3 regions of the Altererythrobacter chaiwopuensis genome follow, and region 3 is predicted to be linked to each of the others. Evidence: predicted binding sites of a transcription regulator. Region 3 holds the regulator's gene; each other region holds the start of a gene.
The links. Region 3 encodes LexA, which represses DNA repair genes until DNA is damaged. Its sites were predicted from a motif close to GTTCCNCNCTTGTTCT; they were not measured.
Positions count from the first base shown of each region.

Region 1: the regulator LexA is predicted to act here: its motif matches at 1,059-1,074, upstream of recA (recombinase RecA).
Region 2: the regulator LexA is predicted to act here: its motif matches at 877-892, upstream of ACX3VQ_RS00840 (ImuA family protein).

Region 1 covers NZ_JBTXJF010000002.1:214,620-216,887, reverse strand. The annotation lists gene ACX3VQ_RS10350 (response regulator) at 1-1,003, shown strand, start outside; gene recA (recombinase RecA) at 1,163-2,227, shown strand.
Region 2 covers NZ_JBTXJF010000001.1:172,907-175,174, forward strand. The annotation lists gene ACX3VQ_RS00835 (DUF6504 family protein) at 1-183, opposite strand, end outside; gene ACX3VQ_RS00840 (ImuA family protein) at 68-874, opposite strand; gene ACX3VQ_RS00845 (sodium-dependent transporter) at 981-2,268, opposite strand, start outside.
Region 3 covers NZ_JBTXJF010000003.1:280,692-282,959, forward strand. The annotation lists gene ACX3VQ_RS12790 (ComEC/Rec2 family competence protein) at 1-775, shown strand, start outside; gene lexA (transcriptional repressor LexA) at 807-1,493, opposite strand; gene ACX3VQ_RS12800 (molybdopterin molybdotransferase MoeA) at 1,581-2,268, opposite strand, start outside.

The DNA.
Region 1 (2,268 bases), on a different contig from region 3:
CGCCGCCTCGCTGACGCGCCAGTTGCTGGCCTTTTCGCGCCAGCAGACGCTGCGCCCCGAGGTGCTGCAACTGCCCGATGTCGTAAGCGAAGTTGGCCCGCTGATTGCTCGCCTGTTGGGCGAAAAGATCGAATACAAGGTGCAGCATGACCGCGGCTTGGGTCCGGTCAGGGCAGACCCGCAGCAGCTTGAACAGGTGATCATGAACCTGGCCGTGAACGCGCGCGATGCGATCCAGATGCATCGGGGCGGAAGCGGGCGGATCACGCTGAACACAAAGCGCGTCAACATGCGCGAAGTGGAGCAGATGGGCTCTGAAATCCTGCCTGCGGCGGATTATACCGTGCTGGTGGTGGAGGATACCGGGGGCGGTATTCCCGCGCATGTGATGCCCAAATTGTTCGAACCGTTTTTCACCACCAAGGAGCAAGGCAAGGGCACCGGCCTGGGCTTGTCGACCGCTTACGGTATCGTCAAGCAATCGGGCGGCTTCCTGTTCGCAGACAATGTGAAGGGCAGCGGCGGGCGCGTGATTGGCGCGCGTTTTTCAGTCTATTTGCCAGTGCACCAGGGGGCGGTGCCGCAAGCGGCGCAGGCGCCGATCGAGGAGCAGTCCAGCGACTGGTCGGGTGGAGGACGTGTCCTGCTGGTCGAGGACGAGGATATGGTGCGCGCGGTTGCGGAACGTTCGCTTAGCCGTGCGGGCTATGAAGTCACTGCCTGCGCCGACGGCGAGGAGGGTCTCGCCGCGATCACTGGTGGTGGGCAATTCGATCTGGTGGTGAGCGATGTGGTGATGCCGGGAATGGACGGACCCACCATGGCGCGCGCCATTCGCGAGACACATCCTGACCTGCCGGTGCTGTTCATGTCGGGCTATGCCGAAGAGCAACTGCGCAAGGATATCGACATTCCCAAGATGCATTTCCTCCCCAAGCCGTTCAGCGTCCAGCAGATCAGTGACAAGGTAGCCGGTGTGATGCGCGGGATTGCGCGCCAGTAACGCCTCAGCCAAGTCGCTGTTTGCCCTGGCTTTGAAGCCTGGTTGAAAAAATTGCGTTCCCTACTTGTTCTATTGGAACAAATCAGATACATTGCATTCCCACAGAGGGGCTGGTTAAAACTCGATAACCGCCTCTAGGCAAGCAAGGGAGGCCATGCGATGGCGACGAATCTGAAGCTGGTAGAAAAGGAATCCTCGGTGGACCGTCAAAAAGCTCTTGAAGCTGCGCTGGCCCAGATCGATCGCGCCTTTGGCAAGGGATCGGCCATGAAGCTCGGCTCGAAAGAGACGATGAATGTCGAATCGATTTCAACCGGATCGCTTGGCCTCGACATTGCGCTGGGGATTGGCGGCCTGCCCAAGGGGCGCGTGATCGAGATTTATGGCCCTGAAAGTTCGGGCAAGACCACGCTGGCGCTGCATGTAATTGCCGAAGCGCAGAAGAACGGCGGCACCGCTGCTTTTGTTGACGCCGAGCATGCGCTTGACCCGGTCTATGCCAAGAAGCTGGGCGTCGATATTGACGAGTTGATCGTGTCGCAGCCCGATACCGGCGAGCAGGCGCTCGAGATTACCGATACGCTGGTACGCTCGAACGCGATTGACGTGCTGGTGGTAGACTCTGTTGCTGCGCTGGTGCCGCGGGCGGAGATCGAAGGCGAGATGGGCGATTCGCATGTCGGCTTGCAGGCCCGCTTGATGTCGCAGTCGCTGCGCAAGCTGACCGGTTCGATCAATCGCAGCAAGTGCATGGTGATCTTCATCAACCAGCTGCGCATGAAGATCGGTGTGATGTATGGCAATCCCGAAACCACCACCGGCGGCAATGCGCTCAAGTTCTATGCTTCGGTCCGGCTCGATATCCGCCGCACCGGCCAGATCAAGGACCGCGACGAAGTTGTGGGCAACACCACCCGCGTCAAAGTGGTCAAGAACAAGGTGGCACCGCCCTTCAAGCAGGTCGAATTCGACATCATGTATGGCGAAGGCATTTCGAAGATCGGCGAAATTCTCGATCTTGGCGTCAAGGCCGGCATTGTCGAGAAGTCGGGTAGCTGGTTCTCCTATGACAGCATCCGCATCGGCCAGGGCCGCGAGAATGCAAAAACCTATCTCAAGGAAAACCCCGAGATTTGCGACAAGCTGGAAGCCGCTATCCGCGGCCGCACCGATGCTGTCGCCGAGGTGATGATGGCGGGCCCGGACGCGGATTCCGACGATTGATCCTCAAGCGGGCGCGCTGAACCCTGGCGGTTCATCGGGCG
Region 2 (2,268 bases), on a different contig from region 3:
GCCATGTGCAGTCTCGGCAATCAATACGGTGGGCGCCGCGTCTGCAACTCCGCCGCGCGTGAAACCGTTAGAGAGCCGCCAGCGATCGACTGCGAACTGTGCCAACCAGATCGACATGATCCGGCGTGGCGGCCCCTGCGGGGCTGCTGCGCGGTCGACTGGCAATGAGGGTGTTGCCGTCATCGCTCAGGCTCCATTCTCCGGTGGGGTGCGAGCGCGCACGGAACAGCTCTGCCCGCCAGGCCGGGTGACCCGGTGCCTCGGCGTTCCAGCGCGGGGGCGGCGAAGGGTACGCAGCAACCCTCCAGCGCATCCGCGCGGAAGAAAGGTCTGCCTGCGCATCGAGCCGCAGCAGCCATAGCGGCACGCCATGCTTTTCCGCTGCCAGGCTTAGCCTGCGCGAACTGGTGAAACCGAGCGCGCGCGGATTGCCGACAATCTCGCCCAGCACAAAGGCCAGGTCACGGCAGCGCAGCCCCTCTTCCAGCGCGAACAGCGCATCCTCGCAGCTCTTCGCCTCGACATGGATCAACCTGTGGCGCAGCTCGGGCGGGAGGCCCTGAGTATAGGGTCTCCCGGTCAAACGCACCGCCGCCCTGTCCTGCACCCACAGCACCTGGCGGCGGTCCTCCTGTGCCGGAGAGGCATGGTTTGCTGCCACCTTCATCGCATCGCGTGCCAGCGCCAGAGCCAGCCCCGCCCCGCTCGCCTCGTCACTATTTGCAAAGATTTCGCTATGGCAAGGCGCCGCAAGCCCTGGCCGCCAGCGCGGCAGATTGGTGCGGACCAGCGCCGCAGCGCTTTCGCTCGCACCGCTGACGGCAAGCTTTCCAGAGATAGAGAGAGCAGGGTTGAACATAATCGAACGACTCATTTGTTCGCTTTATGTTCTATTGCGCGATGATTCGCAATCGCCTGGCCAAACAAGAGGCCGCCCTCAGCCTGGGAACGGCACTTTTGTCACGCGCTCATAAAACCGACTAACCGGATAGGCCGGCCACCATGATCGCCAACAAGGCGGCAGGACACAGATACCGCACCAGAAAACGCCATAACCTGTGCAGCGCACCATCAAGCCCATTTTCACTATCGACCAGCTTGGGATCGGCAATCCAACCCACAAAGATGCACACCAGCAAGGCGCCAATCGGCATGAACAGCTTTGCCGTGACGCTATCCAGCGCCGAGAACACGCCCTCACCCTCAAACAGCGGGATGAAGCCAAGCGGGTGAAAACCGGACATCGTGTTGAGCGAATAAGCGGATGCCACACCAAGCAAGCCGGCCAACGTCGCCACAGTTATTGCCGTCAATGCCCGACTGGTCTTGAATTTCTCCATCGCCCAGGAAGTCGGAACCTCCATCAATGCCACCGAACTGGTGAGAGCGGCAAAACCAACCATGATAAAGAATGCCAGGCCGATCACCGAACCGAAGGGCATGGACTGGAACGCGTGTGGCAAGGTCGCGAACATCAATCCCAACCCGCCTTCGGTAGAAAGCCCTGCGGCGATAACGATTGGAAAAATACAAAGCCCAGCCACCAGTGCCACAGCCGTATCGGCAAATGCGATGATGGTAGAGGTTCCAGCCAGGTTGACGTCGCGTCCTACATAGGACCCGTAGGTGATCATCCCGGCCACGCCCAGCGAAAGCGAGAAAAACGCCTGACCCACGGCGGCCAGCATCACTTCTCCGGTGAGCTTGGAAAAATCAAACGTGAAAAGATATCCCAAGGTGTCCGTGAAAGCTCCACCGAATGCACCGTAGATGGTGATAAGCAGTAACAGCGCAAAAAAAGCCGGCATCAGCCAGATCGCCACAACCTCAATCCCGCCAGATACCCCGCGCGCCACAAAGTAGAGCGTGATTGCCACGAAGGCGATATCAAAGCTCGACATAGTGAAGCCGTCAGCCTGAAGCGCCGGGAAAATCGCCTGGATCTGCTCGGCACTCATGCCCTGCAAAGCCCCTCCCGTCACGCCAGACTGGAACAAGTCGAGGAAGAACAGCACGATGTAATAGAGCACCCAGCCGCCAATAACGCAGTAAAACGCCAGGATCATAAAAGCGGCAAGCACCCCCAACCCGGCCATACCCTCCCAGTAAGGCGAAGCGCGTGATTCCACCGCCAGTCGACGAACGCTCTGCGTTGCCGATGATTGTCCGTGGCGCCCGATCAGGGTTTCAGAGAGCAAAACCGGCAAACCAATCAGGGCAATGCAAAAAATGTAGAAAAGCACAAAGGCGCCGCCGCCATTGCTCGCT
Region 3 (2,268 bases):
GGTTACGCTTGTTTCGATGCCGCTGATCGCCATTGCGCTGTTGCTCGACCTGATGGGCCTGGGGGCTCCGGTATGGTGGCTGGCAGGCAGATCGCTCGATTTGTTGCTGGCTATTGCGCACTGGACGGCAGCGCAGCCCGGCGCGATCAAGCTGATGCCGCAAATGAGCGGGCCGACTTTCGCGCTTTATGTCGCGGGTGGATTGTGGCTGGCGCTGTGGCGAGGGCGCAGGAGGCTGGCTGGCTTGGTGCCGGTGGCGATTGCGACGCTGTTGCTGATGATCACGCCGGTTCCCGATGTGCTTGTTTCGCGTGACGGGCGGCATGTCGGGATCACCATGTTCGATGCGGATGGCAACAAGAGCCGGTTGGCGAGCTTGCGCCACAGCCGATCCGAATATGCGCGCGACAACTTGCTCGAACTGGCGGGAGTGCAGGGCGAACCGGTGACGATCGAACACTGGCCGGACGCGCGATGCAGCCGGGAATTCTGCTCCGTGTTGATCAATCGCGGCGGGCGTAGCTGGAGCCTGCTCCTTTCCCGCAGCAATCTGCGGGTGGAAGAGCGCGCGCTTGCTGCCGCCTGCGAGCGCGCCGACATTGTTGTGGCAGATCGCTGGCTTCCCGCATCATGCCGCCCGCGTTGGCTCAAAGCGGACAAGCGCTTTCTGGAGCAGTCAGGCGGCCTCACGATAATGCTTGGCCGGCGCGAGATACAGACCGTGGCCGAGCATCAGGGGCAGCATGGCTGGTGGCGCGCCGGTGCCGGGGATTGAGGGGGACAAGGCCCGGCGCGCAATCTCATCCCTAGTGATAACGACGCAAGAGCCCTGCAAGCTTGCCCTGCACCACAACCTCATGCGGAGCATAGATCTGCGGGTCATAGGCGCCATTGGCAGGATCGAGACGGATCATCCCGTTTTCGCGCCGCAGATATTTGAGCGTAGCTTCCTCGTTGCGGATCAGAGCCACCACGATTTCACCATCGCGCGCGGTATCGGTGCGCCGCACCAGCGCATAATCGCCGTCGAAAATCCCGGCCTCGATCATCGAATCGCCTGAAACTTCGAGCGCGTAGTGCTCGCCCGGGCCGAGCAGCGCCGCGGGAACCGGCATGCTAGAACGGCCTTCCAGGGCTTCGATCGGTGCGCCCGCCGCGATGCGGCCGTGCAGCGGCACTTCGATCACGTCATTGGCAGCTTCCGGCGCGGTCGATGCGGGGCTGGCCGTGCGCGCAATGACAGCATTCGCCATGACGCTGCGCCCTGTGGGGGTAGAATTCTCCGGCATCCTGATGACTTCAAGCGCCCGCGCGCGATTGGCCAGCCGGCGGATGAAGCCGCGTTCCTCAAGCGCCGAAATCAGGCGGTGCACGCCCGATTTGCTCTTGAGATCGAGCGCTTCCTTCATTTCCTCGAAACTTGGCGAGATGCCGGTCTCTTCAAGCCGTTGCTGGATAAACCGGATCAGTTCGTGCTGCTTTGCCGTCAGCATGGCGAAAACCTCCCTTGGCCGCCTGTCCTGCGTTCCCATAAACATGGTGAACGAATGAGGAACAATTAGGCAACACGATTCGGTAAGTCAAGCAATTCCGCCATTTTCAAGCAGGATAACCGGAACAGACGTTCCTGCTTCGATCCGGCCACCGTTCGGCGCACGATCGATCAGGCAATTTGCGTTGGCAAGTGCGCCCAGCGCGGACGAGTCTTGCGAATCGTCAAGCGTAACGTGCTTGCCATCCCAGCGGGCGCGCAGGAATTCATGGCGTGTGCCAACCGCTGGCAATTCGCATCCCGATGGCAGCAGCGCCCTTCGCGGCATGGGGTCAGCGGCTCCCATCGCGGCGCGGATCAGCGGCAGCACGAACAGGAAGCATGTAACGAAGCTCGACACCGGATTGCCTGGCAGACCGAAAATCACCTGCCTGCCATTGCTGCGCTCGCGGGTTGCCACCATGATCGGCTTGCCCGGCTTCATCGCGACTTTCCAGAAATCGATCTTGGCGCCCCAGGCCGCAAGAGCAGGGCGCATCAGATCGTGATCTCCAACCGAGGCGCCGCCGGTGGTCACCAGGAGATCAGCGCCCTCAGCTTCGGCCAGCGCGTTTGCCAGCGCATCGGCGTCATCCGGCACCGGGCCAAGCCGCGTTACCCGGCAGCCGAGCGCCTTGAGCATTACCGCGATCATCGCGCCATTGCTGGCCGGGATCTGGTGCTCAGCGCAATCCATCGGGTCAGCGACCAGTTCATCGCCGCTGTCGAGCACTGCC